One region of the Arthrobacter sp. TMN-49 genome, then DNA from elsewhere that is predicted to be linked to it. Evidence: predicted binding sites of a transcription regulator. Region 1 holds the regulator's gene; each other region holds the start of a gene.
The links. The regulator LexA, encoded in region 1, represses DNA repair genes until DNA is damaged. The targets are predictions, from matches to a motif close to TCGAACANNTGTTCGA.

Region 1 (5,918 bases):
CCTCGCCCTGAACAAGGCGTACTGCCTGTCCGTCGGCAACGTCGACTGCTGGCAACAATTCCAAAATGGGGGTGCTCATGGGGTCCTCAACATGGTTGGTACTTTCGGATATGACGTCGCGCCCGCGTGGTGTGGCTGCCGGCGCTCATTGGGTAAACATGTATGCAGCCACCAGCGACATGGCGGCAAGCACGGCAAAACTAATGGGAATCCATCGAGCAGTTTTCTGCTGATAGAACGTGTAGGCGCCACCAATGAGCAGTCCGGCCAGGCCCATCAAAAGCAGTGACCACATTATTTGGCCGCCTTGTTCAGTGACAGCACCCAGTTGCGCAGCAGGCGTGCGCCCGCATCACCTGACTTCTCGGGGTGGAACTGTGTTGCGCACAGGGGCCCGTTCTCCACGGCAGCAATGAAGGGCGCCCCGTGCTCGGACCAGGTGACCATGGGCGGGCGCATCTTGGGCTGGAGGACTTCAAAGTCCCATTTCTGCACGCCGTAGGAGTGCACAAAGTAGAAGCGCTCGTTCTCCACGCCGTCGAACAACATGGAACCTTCCGCGGCCTGAACAGTGTTCCACCCCATGTGTGGGACCACAGGCGCGGGCAGCAGCTCAACGGTTCCGGGCCACTCCCCCATGCCTTCTTCGTGAACGCCGTGCTCGAAACCTGCCTCAAAAAGTACTTGCATGCCCACGCAAATACCCAGCACCGCCCGGCCTCCGGCCACACGCCGTCCGATCATGCGCAGCGCATCAACACTCTTGAGCTCGCTCATGACGGAACCAAAAGCGCCCACGCCGGGCACTACCAAGCCGTCGGCGCTCAACACGTCATCGGCTTTGGCGCTGAGTTTCACTGTGGCGCCGGCCCGTTCCAGGGCCCGCACAGCTGAGCGAACATTGCCTGAACCGTAGTCCAGAACCGTGACGCTCGGCTGGTTTTCTACTGCTGTTGGGGTGGCTTCGGAGCTCACAAAAGGCCCTTCGTGGATGGAATTCCTGTGACGCGGGGATCTGATTCAATGGCTGAGCGCAGTGCGCGGGCAAAGGCCTTGAACTGTGCCTCAACAATGTGGTGCGGATCGCGACCGGCGATGAGGGTCATGTGCAGGCAGATTTGTGCGTGGAGGGTGATGGCCTCAAAAACGTGCCGGGTCAAGGAACCGGTGAAGTGACCGCCAATGAGGTGGTACTCCTGGCCCGCCGGCTCGCCGCCGTGCACCAGATAGGGGCGCCCGGAAACATCAACCACAGCATTGGCCAGGGCCTCATCGAGAGGGACGGTGGCTTCACCAAATCGGCGAATGCCTGCCTTGTTTCCCAAGGCTTCCTTGAGAACTTCGCCGAAGGAGATGGCCACATCCTCCACCGTGTGGTGCGCGTCGATGTGGGTGTCGCCGGTGGCCTTGATGGTCATGTCGATCAGGGAGTGCTTGGACAGTGCCGTGAGCATGTGATCGTAGAACGGGACGGAGGTGTCAATCGAGGAAACACCCGTGCCGTCAAGGTTGATTTCCACCAGCACGCTTGACTCGCTTGTTACTCGCTCCAAACGGGCTGTGCGTCCCTGGCCGGGCTGCGGGCTGTTCTCAGTCATTGCACAAGTCCTTTGGTTTTGTACGCACCGTGCCGCCCGGCAGGCGCGGGGCAAGGCCGGGCTCGCGAATTATTGTATGTATGACACCAGTTTAGAAGGGAAGGCATGATATTGCCCAAAACAGTCAGCGCCCGCGCCCCGGCGCCCGGAGTGGCAGCGTCCTGCATGGGTGATCTTAGCTGGCCAAAATGGCACGCAAGCCGTTGAGGAAGGCGCTTGTTTCCGCCTCGGTGCCGGCAGTGACCCGCAAATGTCCGGGAATTCCGACGTCGCGAATCAACACGCCATCAGCCAGCAAGGCTTCCCAGACGGCGTGGGGGTTCTCGAGCCCGCCAAAGAACACAAAATTCGAATCCGAGGGCGCGGGTGTCAGGCCTAGGGCTGTCAGCTCCCGCACGATTCTGTCGCGCTGGACCTTGATCGCTTCAACATTGACCAAGAGGGAAACTGATGTGCGCAGGGCGGCTACAGCTGTGGCCTGGGTGATGGCTGAGAGGTGGTACGGCAGGCGGACCAAACGGAGGGCGTCGGTGACCTCCGGAGCGGCCGCCAAGTAGCCCAGCCGGGCCCCAGCCAAGGCAAACGCCTTACTCATGGTGCGTGAAACGATCAGGCGCGGGCGGCCCTCGAGCAGGCTCAGTGCGCTGGGCGTTCCGGTGTGAGCGAATTCCGCATACGCCTCATCAACAATGACGATGCATGCCGATGCTTCACCGGCTTCGTAGACAGCCTTCACCACGTCCAAGCCCAGGGCAGTTCCGGTGGGGTTGTTCGGTGAGCACAGGAAGACGATGTTAGGGGCGTGCTGGCGCACCTGTTCGGCCGCCGATGCTGCGCTCAAACCGAAGTCCGCATCGCGCCATCCCGCGATGTAGCCGGTTCCTGTGCCGCTGGCCAGCAGGGGGTACATCGAGTATGTGGGCGGGAACCCCATGGCGGTGCGTCCTGGCCCACCAAATGCCTGAAGGATTTGTTGCAGTACTTCATTGGAGCCGTTTGCGGCCCACACGTTGTCATCGCTGAGGCCGTGGCCGAGGTAGGTTGCCAGCTCCTGGCGGAGAGTGCTGAATTCCCTGTCGGGGTACCTGTTGAGGCCTTCCAGTTCCGCAGCGACGGCTTTCAGGATGGCTTCCTTGGCGTCGGCGGGGACACCGAAGGTATTCTCATTGACATTCAGCAGCACCGGGACGTCAAGTTGGGGTGCACCGTAGGGGTGCAGTCCGCGCAGATCGTCGCGGAGTGGCAATTGGCCTAGGCGTTCAAACTGATCCATGGTTCCAGCTTAATTGCCGGGGGCGGCAAACACCGAAACCGTGACAGTATGCGGACACTTTGCCCCGGCCACCCGTTCGTGGGTTTGCCGGCTGCCGGTGTTCTACTGCGGGATGGGCACGAAGATCCGCTGCCCTGCTTGCAGTACGCCTGTGCTGAGTTCGTTCAGGGCAACGATCTCCCGTACCACTTCGCGGACGTCCCGATTCGGATTGGAGGCGCCGGCGATGCTCCATAAACTGTCGCCCTGGAGGACAGTCACCGAATGCGCGTAACTGTCCATATCGATGGCCGGATGCTCAGCGCTGGCGTTGGCAGGGCTTGCCAGGGAGCCAAAGACAATTGCCAAGGCGATGAACACCAGCAGTGAGGAGGCAACGATGGCCGGCACACCAAAGAGAACAAGCCTGCCCCTGCGCGTCAGCGCCAGCTTTGCCGCGGGGGCAGCTCGCCAATGATGCTGGGCGGAGCCGGCCGGGCCGGCGCCGAACAGGGCCTTGGGTGTACTACTAAGAGGTCCTGCAGAGATAACCATTGCATTCATGACTTCTCGTCCTTTCACAGTGGATCTAGATCCCTGGCCACACATGCCGACTGGATCGAAATTCCATACTTCGTATCCTCGATAGAACGTATGTTCTAATTTGCTACTAGTACAGTTTTAGCATCTATTGACGACACTTGCCAAGGGTTGATAGAACAAATGTTTGAAATTGGCCGTATTGTGGCTTAAACTTGAATCACAAGGATTGGCCGCTAGATGCAGTCCACCAGCAGGCACTGACATTGTTCAGGGCAGCCACGAAAGGACCCGGAACCATGGCGCTTCACGAACCTCCGCACCGCATCCCCCAAGCACCCAGCCGCGCTGGCATGAAGGGGCTCACTGTTCGGCAGAAAAAGATCCTTGAGTGCATCCAGCGCTCCATTGCCGACAAGGGCTACCCGCCCTCCATGCGTGAAATCGGCGACGCCGTCGGGCTGGCCAGCCTGTCCAGCGTCACGCACCAACTGACCCAGCTTGAGCGCCACGGCTACTTGCGGCGCGACCCCAAGCGCCCCCGCGCCATGGAAGTTCTTATCCCACTGGTTTTGGACAACGGCGAGGTGGAGATTGAAGGGGTCAGCGCACCATCACAGCTACGCAGCTCCAACGGGCTCAACTTCGCCGAACTCAGCAGCTCCTCTGACACTGCCTTTGTTCCGTTGGTGGGCCGTATTGCGGCCGGCGGTCCCATCCTGGCCGACCAGTCGGTCGATGACATCATGCCGTTGCCACGCCAAATTGTGGGCAGCGGGGAGCTGTTCATGCTCAAGGTTCAAGGTGATTCCATGATCGACGCGGCCATCTGCGACGGTGACTGGGTGGTGGTGCGCCAACAGCCAACAGCCAACAATGGCGACATTGTGGCTGCCCTGCTCGACGACGAGGCCACTGTTAAAACGTTCCGTCAGCGTGACGGGCACACCTGGTTACTGCCCCAGAACACCCGCTATGAACCCATTCTGGGGGACCACGCAACCATCATGGGCAAAGTGGTGTCGGTGCTCCGAAGCCTCTAGTCGCGCCAAATAACACGCATACGGATTCATGGTTCCTAAGGCCCAGGAACGGGCATTTTCCGGCTACTATCCGACACGTCGGCCGCGGGCGGCCTTTGGTGTCTCCTTTACGTAGCCTACAAAAATACCCGTTCCTGGGCCATAGCGTTATTTCCCGGAGAGCCGCTTCAGGGCCGCCAAGGCCACGGCGCGGTCCTTGGTGGCCCAGAACGGCGGCAGTGCCGCGCGCAAGAATCCGCCGTAACTGGCGTTGGCCAGGCGGGAATCAAGAACAGCCACCACTCCCCTGTCGGCGCTTGAGCGAATCAGGCGCCCCACGCCTTGGGCCAGCCGCACGGCTGCATGGGTTGCGGAGATGGCTATGAAGCCGTCGCCGCCGCTTTGTGCCACGGCCCGGGCCCTCGCTGTCACCAGCGGGTCATCGGGTCGCGGGAACGGAATCCTGTCAATGACCACCAGCCGGCAGGACGTTCCTTGAACGTCAACGCCTTGCCACAGTGACATGGTGCCGAACAGGCAGGTGTCCGGTTCGTCGGCGAATTCCTTGATGAGCCCAGCCATGGAGGAATCGCCCTGGCACAGAATCTTGACCGAGAGTTTCTTGCGCAATTTTTCAGCCGCGTCCTCTGCCGCTCGGCGCGAAGAGAACAACGCCAGGGTACCGCCACCGGCGGCAGTGATCAGCGCAGCCAGTTCATCAAGCTGCTCGGCCGACATGCCAAAGCCTGGTTTTTGCAGGTGCGCAGCCACGTACAGCATGCCTTGCTTGGGGTAGTCGAAGGGAGAGCCGACGTCGGCCCCCGTCCAGGCGGGTGCCTCGGGACCCAGCAGGCCCAGCCCGCCGGCCGTGGCCTGGAAGGATTCGCCAATGGCCAACGTTGCCGAAGTCAGCACCACTGTCCGGTCCGCGAACAAGCCCTCACGAAGTTTCATGGCCACACTCAAGGGGGCAATGTTAATGACCGCCGGTTCGCCGTCGTCAGCCTTCTGATAACCCTTGCCGGGGGTGAAACTGCCTGGCCGTGAAGCCCACACCACCTCACGCGCATCAGCGGCAGTGAGCAGCCGCTCGCACAGATCAAAGATCAAGTTCAGCCGGGCCCGGGCAATGGACCTGCCGCCGTCCACTGCGGCGTTGCCCTCCGGTTTGGAATCTGAGAGTGCCGCCCGCACGGCGTCGCGCACTTGTGCAACGGCCTGGCTTTGAACGTCGTTCAGGCCGTTGGGCAGCAAACCCTCCGCCGTCCCGGCAAAAGCCAGATCCAGTGCCGTAGCACTGGCGTGAATGGCCTCAACCGAAACAGCTGTGTGCTTGCGGGTACTGGAGGCTGCCGCCTGCACCATCTGCACCGACAGTTGCCCGGTGACGGCACCGGTGACCCTGTCCTGTAGTTCGTGGGCTTCATCCACCACCACCACGTCATAGTCCGGCAGAACCGCAATGCCCTCGAAGGCGCTGATGGCCAGCATGGCGTGGTTTGTCAC
Region 2 (5,918 bases), on a different contig from region 1:
GGCAGATGTTGTCATCATGGCGGCCGCCGTTGCTGACTTCCGCCCGGCCAACATTTCCCCGGGCAAAATCAAGAAACGTGACAACAGCGATGACCCTGTCATCACCTTGGTCCGCAACCCCGACATCCTCGCCGAGCTGGTGGCCCACCGGGCGGCACAGAACCAGCAGCAACTCATTGTTGGTTTTGCCGCCGAAACTGGCGACGAACAAGCCGATGCCCAGACGTATGCGCTGGCAAAGCTGCGGCGCAAAGGCTGTGACTTGCTCGTGGTCAACGAGGTTGGCCCGGGGGAGTCCGGTTCAGAGCGTGTGTTTGGGCAGGACACCAACCAGGTCGAAATTTTGGCCTTGGACGGTGCCGAGCCCGTGCAAACAGGTGGGAGCAAGCGTGAGGTTGCTAACGCCGTCGTACATCTTGTTGCGCAGCGCCTGGGAGCAAGCTAATCCGTGCCGCAACGCAATTTGTATGACAATCCATGTCTGCCGCCAATGGAGCGCGGCACTTTCCTTAGTAAAGTAGAACAGTGACTTCAGCTAACCCCCTGCGCCTATTTACCTCCGAATCCGTGACGGCCGGCCATCCCGACAAAATTTGTGACCAGATCAGCGACGCCATTTTGGATGCGCTGCTGGCCGAAGACCCCGATTCGCGGGTAGCTGTGGAAACCATGGCCACCACCGGCCTGGTCCATGTTGCCGGCGAGGTGACCACCGACGCGTACGTGGAAATCCCGGCGATTGTGCGCAACACCATCTTGGACATTGGCTACGATTCCTCGGCCAACGGCTTTGACGGCGCCCGCTGCGGAGTGTCCGTCTCGATCGGCCAGCAGTCTCAGGACATTTCCGACGGCGTGTTTAACGCCTTGGAGGTCCGTGAAGGCACGGCCTTGGACAAGTACGACACCCAGGGTGCCGGCGATCAGGGCTTGATGTTTGGCTACGCCAGCAACGAGACCGCCTCATACATGCCCACCCCCATCTTCCTGGCCCACAGGCTCTCGGAACGCCTCACCGACGTGCGCAAGTCAGGGCTCCTGTCCTACCTGCGGCCCGACGGCAAGACCCAGGTGACCATCGGGTACGACGGCGAAACGCCCGTCTCCGTGGACACTGTTGTCATCTCCAGCCAGCATGCCGAGGGCACTGCCTTGGAGCAGTTGCGGGCTGACCTGCAGGAATTTGTAATTGCACCTGTCATGGACGCGTCGGGCCTAGACATCTCAGCCATCAAGACCTACCTGAACCCGGCCGGCCCGTTCGTGGTGGGTGGCCCTGTGGGTGATGCCGGCCTGACCGGGCGCAAGATCATTGTTGACACGTACGGCGGCATGGCCCGTCACGGTGGCGGCGCGTTCTCCGGCAAGGATCCGTCCAAGGTGGACCGTTCGGCCGCTTACGCCATGCGCTGGGTGGCTAAAAACGTTGTTGCCGCCGGCCTCGCCTCTCGCGCCGAGATCCAGGTTGGCTACGCTATTGGTGTGGCCCGTCCGGTGGGTGTGTACGTTGAGACGTTTGGCACCGAAACTGTTGACCCGCGCCGCATCGAGGACGCCATTGCGGCGATCTTTGACCTGCGCCCCATGGCCATCATCGACAGCCTCGACCTCAAACGTCCCATCTACGCCAAGACGGCCGCTCACGGCCACTTTGGCCGCGACGAGCCAGACTTCACGTGGGAGAATCTTGACCGCGTGGATGACTTGAAGGCGTTCTTCAACGCCTAAGCTGTGGAGTTATCCACAGCTAAGCACAGCCCCCGGACGAGTTTGTCGGTGGGCTGTGCTTAGCTTGTTTTAGGCCACTTTAATGCGTGGCCGGGCAACACAGCCAGGACCCAGCGCCACTGAAGCCACTGAAGGAGGACGCCATGGATGGAGACCCAAGCCACGGCGTGCAACTAAGCCTGCTCAGCGGATTCGTGCCCAAGGAACGGGTGCCCGACCCGCACAGCGGCGTGGTGCTGGCGCCCCAGTTGCCGGTGGCCCAGGTGATCATTGACTCACCCCTGCCGCACCTGGATCGGATCTTTGACTACTCAGTGCCCCTGGAGCTGGACGCCAGCGCCCAGGCGGGGGTGCGGGTTCGGGTGAAGTTCTCCGGCCAAGACCTCAACGGCTTCCTGGTGGCCCGGGTGGCCGAGTCGGAGAGCGAACGGCTGGTGCCCCTGAGCCGGGTGTATTCGGCTGTTCAGGTACTGACGCCCGCCGTGCTGGAGCTGGCCCACAAGGTGGCTGCACGCTATTGCGGCACGCTGGCGGATGTGTTGCGTGTTGCCATCCCGCCGCGTGTTGCCAGTCTTGAAAAGATCTACCTGGCCAGGGACAGTGAGTCGGCCAGTGGCGCGCTGGAGCCGGTGCCGGCGGCCCACCCGGGACAGTTCTTGTTCGCCGACTACTCCCATGCCGAGGATTTCCTGACGCAATTGGCCATGGGTGCAACGCCCAAGGCGGTGTTGGGTGCGCTGACAGGTTTTGGTGACCACTCCTGGCAGCATCAGCTGGCCCAGGCCGTGGCGTACTGCCAGCTCTCGGGCCGCGGAGCCATTGTGGTGGTCCCGGATCTGCGTGACCTGGACTTGTTGGAGCGTGCCTTCGCCGCCGTTTTGCCGGCGGACAGTTTTGTGAAGCTGACGGCCGACGACGGTCCAAGCCTGCGCTACGCCAACTTCCTGCGCGTGCTTTCCGGGGATGTGAAGATTGTCATTGGCACCCGCTCGGCCGCCTACGCCCCCGTCGCCGAGCTGGGCCTGGTGTGCTGCTGGGACGACGGCGACGAGCTGCACGTTGAGCGCCGGGCCCCCTACCAGCACAGCCGTGACGTGCTGTTGCTGCGTTCGGAAGTTGAGGGTACAGCCGTGCTGATGGCCGGGCACAGCCGCAGCAGCGAGTCCCAACGCCTGGTGGCCACCGGGTGGGCCCAGGAGCTCATGGCGGGGCGGCCCACTGTGCGCACGTCCACGGCCAGGGTCATCAGCACCTCCGACTCCTACGAGCAGGAACGGGACCCCGCAGCGGCCATGGCCCGCCTGCCGCACAGGGCCTGGGAAACGGCCAAGGCTGCCCTGATGTTTGGTCCGGTGCTGGTGCAGGTTGCGCGCACGGGCTATGCCCCGGCCCTGGCTTGTCAGCGCTGCCGCGAGGTGGCCCGCTGCCGACACTGCACCGGACCGTTGATGCAATCGCGGGCCGCGGGTTCCGCCTCGGTGATGGTCACGTGCAAGTGGTGCGGCCAGGCTGAGACGGCGTTTAGTTGCAGCACGTGCGGAAACCACGAGTTGCGCGCCATTACCGTCGGTGCCCTGCGCACAGCGGAGGAGTTGGGCCGGGCGTTCCCCTCGGTGCCCGTCATTTCCTCCTCGGGGGAGAACATCAAGGCCACCGTCCCCGACAAACCAGCCATTGTGGTGGCCACCATCGGGGCGGAACCTGTGGCACCACACGGCTACTCGGCGGCCCTGCTGCTGGATGGTGATTCCATGCTGCGCCGGGAATCCCTCCGGGCGGGGGAGGAGACACTGCGACGCTGGATGAACGCCGCGGCGCTGGTCCGTCCGGCCAGGGACGGCGGGATTGTTGTGGTCACCGCCGAGGACTCGGTTGAGGTGGCCGCCTTGGTGCGCTGGGACCCGGCCGGCCATGCCGAACGTGAATTCGCGCTACGGCATGAACTGGGGCTGCCCCCGGCCATGCGCCTTGCCTCACTGACGGGAAGCGAAAAAGATGTCCAGGCGTTCCAGGCAGCCCTGAAACTGCCGGAGACCGTCCGCAGCATTGGCCCGGCGCCTGTCGCAACAGGCAGGGCAGGGGCCCCCGGCGAAGAAGCCCCCGACTACAGGACAATCCTGTTGTTTCCGTACTCCCTGGCTGCTGCCGTCACGGCCGATATGCGGGCCTTGAAGGCGGCCAACGCCGCGCGCAGGGTTGGCCAGGCCGTCCAGGTGCGCTGCGACGGCCTGGACGTTCTGTAGCGCTGCCCTGGTGTTCTGGTGGTGGAGCTTGCGCCCCGGGCGGAGCGGCTGCCGCGGTGCGGCCGGGCCCTTGGCGAGGACCATGCTTAATCGTATATATATACGTGAACCTATTGCGTTAAAGTAACGGTAAGAGTATTCTGAAGGTATGAGCATTCCGGTGATTGTCCCCGGAGACCGGGGCGGTGAAGCCACACAGGATGTGGCCCGGCTGCTGGCTGGAATTACCCTTCCTCCCATTGAATCCTTTGGCCCTGACAATGCCGCACTGGCGGGACTTCCGGCTTTTATTCCGGCACCTGCACCAGATCCGGAACCGCCGTCCAGGCTCAGTGTCGCCCGGGGCGTGTATGACTCCGCCATCCAGGCCTTGGCGGTCTTGAAACGCCTGGAGGATGCCACTGCTGCGTGCAAGGCGGCCCTGGTGGCCAGGTTGCTGGGCGCAGCCCATGTGGAGGCGACCACGGTGGTGTTGGACCGGTGGCAGTCCGGGGTTGCCATCACCAGTGCCTGCGCGGACATAGCCCTGACACTGTGCATTCCCGAACGCACCGCCGCGGCCTTGGCCCACCATTCCACCGAGCTCGTCAACCACCCCGGCACCATGGCGGCACTGGCGACGGGGGAGCTCTCGTTCCGGCATGCGGGCATCATCATCGACGAGGGTCAAACCTTGGCGGAGACACCGGGCATCCTTCCCACGGACTTGGCAGCATTCGAGGCACGGCTGTTGGCTCTGGCACCGGGCACCACGGTGTCAGGGTTTGCCGCCAAGGCCCGGCGCGCTCGGGAATCCACCCACCCCGAGACGCTGACAACCCGTACCAAGCAGGCGTATGCCCAACGGGCCATGACTCTGGAACCAGGCAGGGACGGCATGTCGTGGCTGACCCTGCACCTGCCCGCTGTGGCAGCGGAAGGGATCTGGGTCGACTGCACCCGCACAGCCCGCGCCATCAAAGGCCAGGCTCGCAGCGAAGAACACGCCACAGGACAGGACGCCGCAGCAGGAATGGGCTCCGGGGAGTACCGGACACTGACCCAGCTGCGCATCGACGTCGCCGCTGCGCTGCTGCTGAACCAACACCCACTTGGCAACAAATCCTCCACCAACAAGGCCGGCGACACCAGCTTCAGCACCTCAACCGCCCCTACCGGCACTACCGCCACTGACCACCGCTCCGCCACGGGCACGGGCGGGGTTGCCCGCAGCAATCATGACTCCGGCACAGGCCGGACTAGTGCTGGCGGTGTCGGTGATGTCCCGTTTGGCGGCAAGTCTGCATTTGGAGTCACCTTGTTTGACCAAGAGCCAGTCTGGGCCCACCGGGACCCCAAGCAGCCGGTGGGCCGCTATACCAACCCGGATCCCACCCCGGCCATGCGGGGAAGCAGCAACGGCGCGGGCAGGATTCCCGCCCTTGAAGCAATCCCCTCCGCCGGCCTGGCATCGGGCATAGTTCCCGAGCCTGCCCCCGGGGCGGAATCGCTGCTCGGGGTGGTGTGTGACGGTGGCAGCCTCTCCTTCACCCCGGAGAAATCCGCTCCGGAGAACTTCTCAGGGGACAGTGTCATGGAGGGTGACGTTGCAGCGGATGAAGCAATTTTCGGGGAGCTGCTAGGGGATGGATCGGGCTATGTTGGTGGCGTGGTTGACGGTCTCCGGGAAGATCCAGACCGCGAATATCGGGAGCAGCTCGATGCCATCCGGGCGCACAAGGTGATCACTGATCCACCCATGCCCGAAGCCACCATTCTGCTCACGGTGCCGTTTCTGGGGGCACTGGACATCACCGATGAACCCGCCGAGCTCGTTGGCAGCAGCGCCAGTGCCGGGCCCGTACCGGAAGGCATTGCCCGGAAGCTTCTGGCCGGGGCCGGGACCTTCCTGCGAGTGTTGACGGACCCGGTCAGCGGCGAACCCTTGGGGTTGAACCCGGAGCGGTA
Region 3 (5,918 bases), on a different contig from region 1:
GTGCGTTGACCGCGTTCCTGAGCTACATCATGCAAATCCTCATGTCGGTCATGATGGCCATGTTCATGTTCATGATGATTCCGCGCGCAGCCGTCAGCGCCGAACGCATCATGGACGTCCTGAACACCGAGGCCAGCGTGGTGGACGCACCCGGTGCCGTCTCCGTTCAGCAGCTCGACGGCGTGCTGCGTGTCACCGACGCGGCCTTCAGCTATCCCGGCGCCCAGGCCCCCGTCCTGTCGGGGGTGAGCTTTTCAGCCACTCCCGGAACCACGACGGCGATCATCGGCTCCACGGGTAGCGGCAAGTCAACGTTGTTGAACCTCATACCCCGGCTGCTGGACAGCACCGGTGGCTCCATCGAGCTGGGTGGTCACAACGTCAAGGCAGTGACGTTGGCTGCGCTGCGCGGCTCCATCGGCCTGGTGCCGCAAAAGGCGTACCTGTTCACCGGTACGGTGGCCAGCAACATCCGCATGGGCAACCCGGACGCCACGGATGAGCAGCTGTGGGAGGCGCTAGAGACCGCCCAGGCCGGCGACTTTGTCAGGGGCATGCCGCTGGGACTGGAAGCGCCCATCGAGCAGGGCGGCACCAATGTTTCCGGCGGCCAGCGCCAAAGGCTCTGCATTGCCCGCGCCATTGCCGCCCGACCAACCCTTTACCTTTTCGACGACAGCTTCTCCGCCCTGGACTACGCCACGGACGCGAAGCTGCGGGCCGCCTTGAAACCCGTCACCCGGGACGCAGCAGTCTTGGTGGTGGCCCAACGCGTTGGCACCATCAAGGACGCCGACAACATTCTTGTCCTCGATGAAGGTGCCCTGGTGGGCCAGGGGACGCATGAGCAGTTGCTTGAGAGCTGCCCCACATACCAGGAGATTGTCACATCCCAGCTGAGCACCGATGACCAGCTTTCAAAAGACATGGGGAGTGCATCATGACCATGATGCGAGGGGGCCGTACCGGCGGCCCGCCACAGAAAGCCATCTCCTTCGGACCCAGCCTCAAGCGCATCCTTGGCCTGATGGCGGCGGACAAAATGCGAATGGTTGCCGTTGTCGCCCTGGCAGCCATTTCCGTGGGCTTGTCGGTGCTGGCGCCGAAGGTGTTGGGTCATGCAACAGACATCATCTTCGACGGCGTCGTGGGCCAGATGTTGGGCAAGTTCCCGGCCGGCACCACCAAGGAAGAAGCGGTGGCAGCCTTACGTGGCAGCGGCCAGGGCCAACTCGCCGATATGCTCAATGCCATGAACGTGGTGCCCGGTCAGGGCCTGGACCTGCCGGCACTGGGCGCGGTCCTGACGATTGTTTTGAGCCTCTATGTGGTGGCGTTCTTCTTCAACTGGTCCCAGGGCTACATCACCACCGGCATTGTGCAACGCTCCATGTACCGGCTCAGGACTGACATTGAGGCCAAGCTGGACAAGCTGCCGATGTCACATTTTCAGCAGGAATCACGCGGCGACGTGCTCTCCCGCGTCACCAATGACATTGACAATTTCTCCCAGACGCTCAATCAAACACTCACCCAAATCCTGATCGCCGTCCTCACGGTGGGCGGCGTGCTGGGCATGATGTTTTCGATCTCCCCGCTGCTGGCCGGCATCTCCCTGCTCACGGTGCCCATGGTTGCCGTCATCACCGTCATGATCGCCAAACGTTCACAGCTGCAGTTTGCCGCCCAGTGGAAGAGCACCGGTGAGCTGAACGGCCATGTGGAGGAAATGTTCACCGGTCATGAGGTTGTCAAGGCCTTTGGTCAGCAGGACGCGGCCATTGAGAAGTTCCGGGTCTCCAACGACCGCCTCTATGAGTCAAGTGCCAAGGCCCAGTTCATTTCCGGCATCATCATGCCCAGCACGAACTTCATCTCCAACCTGAACTATGTGGTCGTGGCGGTGCTCGGCGGCATTCAGGTGGCTCAGGGCGCCCTCACCATCGGCAGCGTCCAGGCGTTTGTTCAGTACTCCCGTCAATTCAGCCAGCCCATGGCCCAGCTGGCCAGCATGATCAACCTGCTGCAGTCCGGCGTGGCCTCGGCCGAACGTGTCTTTGCCCTGCTGGACGCCCAGGAACAAACTCCCGATCACAGCCCCCCAGCGGTGTTGGCCGCGCCACAGGGTCAGGTGGTCTTTGATCACGTCAACTTTGGCTACAAGCCGGGGGAGCCGCTCATCAAGGACCTGTCGCTGGTGGCCGAGCCCGGCCAGACTGTTGCCATTGTGGGTCCCACGGGAGCCGGCAAGACCACCCTGGTCAATCTGCTCATGCGCTTCTATGAGATCGATTCGGGCACCATCACCATTGACGGGGTGAACACCGCCCACCTCACCCGGGATGATCTGCGCAGCCAATTTGGCATGGTGCTCCAGGACGCCTGGCTGTTTGGCGGGACCATCAAGGAGAACTTGAGGTACGGCAAACTGGACGCCACCGAGGCGGAGATCATCGAAGCCGCCGTGGCCACCCATGTGGATCACTTTGTGATGTCGCTTCCCGACGGCTACGAAACAGTCCTCACCGACGACGGCGGCGGGCTGAGTCAGGGGCAACGCCAGCTCATGACAATAGCCCGCGCCTGGATTGCCAACCCCGGTATTTTGATCCTCGACGAGGCCACCAGTTCCGTGGATACCCGCACAGAAGTCATGATCCGTACGGCCATGAACAAGCTCCGCCACAACAGGACAAGTTTTGTCATTGCTCACAGGCTCTCCACGATTCGTGACGCGGATTTGATACTGGTGATGAATAACGGTGAGATCATTGAACAGGGCAACCATCATGTGCTTCTTGACAGCAAGGGTTTTTACTTCGATCTATATATGAGCCAGTTCGGAGATCCGCTGGTGGAAGAGGTGAGTCAGCTATGAACACCATGGATATTTTAATGCGCCGCTGGCATCTGGACTCGGCGTCCACGGTGCCACCGTATGAGCAGATCCGCTTGCGAATCTTGGATTTGGCAGCCTCCGGCGAGCTAGCCGTGGGCAGCAAACTCCCCTCGGTACGGTCGCTTGCCGCAGATTTGAGCGTCGCAGCCAACACTGTGGCGAGGGCGTACAGGGAATTGGAACAAGCGGGCATTGTGGTGACCGCCGGACGCAGCGGCACGGCCGTGGCCTCCGGCGGAGACGCGATTTCCGCACAGATTGCCGCAGCAGCGGACGTTTTCGCCGCCGTCGTGCGTGAATTGGGTGTCCCGCAGAGTCAGGCGCTGCGCATTGTCAGTGCCGCCCTGGAACGCGCAGGCAGCGGCTAAGTTGCTACTCCCAAAGCGTACGTTCGAACGAACTTTCGATTATACTTGTCAGTGAACACGCACGAGCGCGGCCGGACCCTGGCCGGTCCGCGCCCACACAGTGGAAAGTAATGTGAAGGAAACCATGGCCCAGTCGCACGACTCTTCAATTGTTCCGCAGCGCCCAGACTTGTCGCGTCTGATAGTCAAGGGGGCCCGCGAGCACAATCTGCGCAACGTTGACCTTGATCTGCCCCGTGACGCCATGATTGTCTTTACGGGACTGTCCGGATCGGGGAAGTCCTCCCTGGCTTTTGACACCATCTTTGCCGAAGGCCAGCGCCGCTATGTTGAATCGCTGTCAGCGTATGCCCGGCAGTTCCTGGGCCAGGTGGACAAACCCGATGTGGACTTCATCGAGGGACTGTCCCCGGCGGTCTCGATTGACCAGAAGTCCACCAGCAAGAATCCCCGCTCCACCGTGGGCACCATCACCGAAATTTATGACTACATGCGCCTGCTGTGGGCCCGCGTGGGAACGCCCCATTGCCCCACCTGCGGCGAGCCCATTGCCAAGCAGACCCCGCAGCAAATCGTGGACCAGCTACTAGAGATGCCTGAGGGCACCCGCTTCCAGATCCTGGCCCCCGTGGTGCGCGACCGCAAGGGCGAGTTTGTTGAACTGTTCAAGGAACTGACAGCCAAGGGCTATTCCCGCGCCAAGGTGGACGGTGAGCAGATTCAACTCAGCGATCCACCCAAGCTGAAGAAGACGTTCAAGCACACCATTGAAGTGGTGGTGGACAGGTTGGTCGTCAAGGATGGCATCCAGCAGCGCCTCACCGATTCGGTGGAGACGGCCTTGGGCCTGGCTGATGGCCGCGTGCTGGCTGAGTTGGTGGACCTGCCGGATCAGGACGCCGGACGCGTGCGCTCCTTCTCCGAAAACCTGGCCTGCCCCAACGAGCACCCACTGGCCATTGATGAGATTGAGCCGCGCTCCTTCTCCTTCAACAACCCTTTTGGCGCGTGCAGCGCTTGCAGCGGCATTGGCACCAAGCTCGAAGTGGATGAGGAACTGGTCATCCCCAACCCGTTCCTCTCACTGCGTGAGGGCGCCATCGCCCCCTGGTCGCTGGGCACCGCCACCACCGAGTACTGGAACCGTCTTCTGGAAGGTTTGTCGGCCGAACTCGGTTTCGACCTCGACACCCCCTGGAACAAGCTGGACACCCCCGTGCGCACCTCCATCCTGTACGGCAAGGACCACAAGGTGGTGGTGCAGTACAAGAACCGCTTTGGCCGGGAACGCAAATACAGCACAGGCTTTGAGGGCGCCGTACAGTACATTCAACGCAAGCACATCGAGACGGAGTCGGACTCTGCCCGTGACCGTTACGAAGAGTACATGCGCCAGATTCCGTGCCCGGCCTGTGGCGGAGCACGCCTGAACCCTGCCTCCTTGTCGGTGCTGATCAACGGCAAGTCCATTTCTGCTGTTGCGGCGCTGTCCATGCGGGACTGCTTCGATTTCCTCTCCAACCTGGTGCTGACGGGGCGCGAAGCTCAGATTGCCAGCCAGGTGCTGAAGGAGATCCAGGCCCGACTGCGGTTCCTGCTCGACGTCGGCCTGGAGTACCTGAACCTGGAACGGGCCTCGGCCACGCTCTCCGGCGGTGAAGCCCAGCGCATCCGCCTAGCCACCCAGATCGGTTCGGGACTGGTAGGTGTCCTGTACGTCCTGGATGAGCCATCGATCGGCCTGCACCAACGCGACAACCGCCGCCTCATCGAAACTCTCACGCGTTTGCGCGATCTGGGCAACACGCTCATCGTGGTTGAACACGATGAAGACACCATCAAGGAGGCCGACTGGATTGTTGACATTGGCCCGGGCGCCGGTGAACACGGCGGCGAGGTGGTGCACTCGGGGTCCTTGCCCGAGCTGCTGGCCAATACCCGTTCCCTGACCGGCGACTACCTCTCCGGACGCAGATCCATCCCCATGCCCGCCACCCGACGCAAGTACGACAAAAAGCGTGAACTGACGGTGGTGGGGGCCAAGGAAAACAACCTCCTGAACATTGACGTCAAGTTCCCGCTGGGCGTGCTGACGGCAGTGACAGGTGTCAGCGGCTCCGGCAAATCAACGCTGGTGAACGAGATCCTGTACAAGGTGCTGGCCAACAAGCTCAACGGCGCCAAGCAGGTTGCCGGGCGCCACCTGCGCATTGACGGTTTGGAGCACCTGGACAAGGTGGTGCATGTGGACCAGAGCCCCATTGGCCGCACGCCGCGCTCCAACCCGGCAACCTACACGGGCGTCTTTGACAACATTCGCAAGCTTTTTGCCGAGACCAACGAATCAAAAATGCGCGGCTACCAGCCGGGACGTTTCTCCTTCAACGTCAAGGGCGGACGCTGCGAGGCCTGCACCGGTGATGGCACGCTGAAAATTGAAATGAACTTCCTGCCGGACGTCTATGTGCCGTGCGAGGTCTGCCACGGGGCGCGCTACAACCGCGAGACCCTGGAAGTTCATTACAAGGGCAAGTCGATTGCTGATGTGCTGAACATGCCCATCGAGGAAGGCGCCGAGTTCTTTGCCGCGTTCACCCCTATTGCCCGGCACCTGAGCACACTGGTCGACGTCGGACTGGGTTACGTCCGCC

Region 2: ACX80E_RS07945 (HNH endonuclease signature motif containing protein) is a predicted target of LexA. The motif match lies at 4,062-4,077, and genes of this name have one in related genera.
Region 3: uvrA (excinuclease ABC subunit UvrA) is a predicted target of LexA. The motif match lies at 3,291-3,306, and genes of this name have one in related genera.

What each region holds. Positions count from the first base shown of each region.
Region 1 covers NZ_JBTNDH010000021.1:10,852-16,769, reverse strand. The annotation lists gene priA (bifunctional 1-(5-phosphoribosyl)-5-((5-phosphoribosylamino)methylideneamino)imidazole-4-carboxamide isomerase/phosphoribosylanthranilate isomerase PriA) at 1-79, opposite strand, end outside; gene ACX80E_RS11100 (hypothetical protein) at 146-295, opposite strand; gene hisH (imidazole glycerol phosphate synthase subunit HisH) at 295-975, opposite strand; gene hisB (imidazoleglycerol-phosphate dehydratase HisB) at 972-1,598, opposite strand; gene ACX80E_RS11085 (histidinol-phosphate transaminase) at 1,774-2,871, opposite strand; gene ACX80E_RS11080 (LysM peptidoglycan-binding domain-containing protein) at 2,974-3,414, opposite strand; gene lexA (transcriptional repressor LexA) at 3,690-4,433, shown strand; gene ACX80E_RS11070 (ATP-dependent DNA helicase) at 4,581-5,918, opposite strand, start outside.
Region 2 covers NZ_JBTNDH010000013.1:62,631-68,548, forward strand. The annotation lists gene ACX80E_RS07930 (bifunctional phosphopantothenoylcysteine decarboxylase/phosphopantothenate synthase) at 1-445, shown strand, start outside; gene metK (methionine adenosyltransferase) at 526-1,728, shown strand; gene ACX80E_RS07940 (primosomal protein N') at 1,872-3,971, shown strand; gene ACX80E_RS07945 (HNH endonuclease signature motif containing protein) at 4,120-5,918, shown strand, end outside.
Region 3 covers NZ_JBTNDH010000008.1:32,364-38,281, reverse strand. The annotation lists gene ACX80E_RS05330 (ABC transporter ATP-binding protein) at 1-944, shown strand, start outside; gene ACX80E_RS05325 (ABC transporter ATP-binding protein) at 941-2,878, shown strand; gene ACX80E_RS05320 (GntR family transcriptional regulator) at 2,875-3,267, shown strand; gene uvrA (excinuclease ABC subunit UvrA) at 3,392-5,918, shown strand, end outside.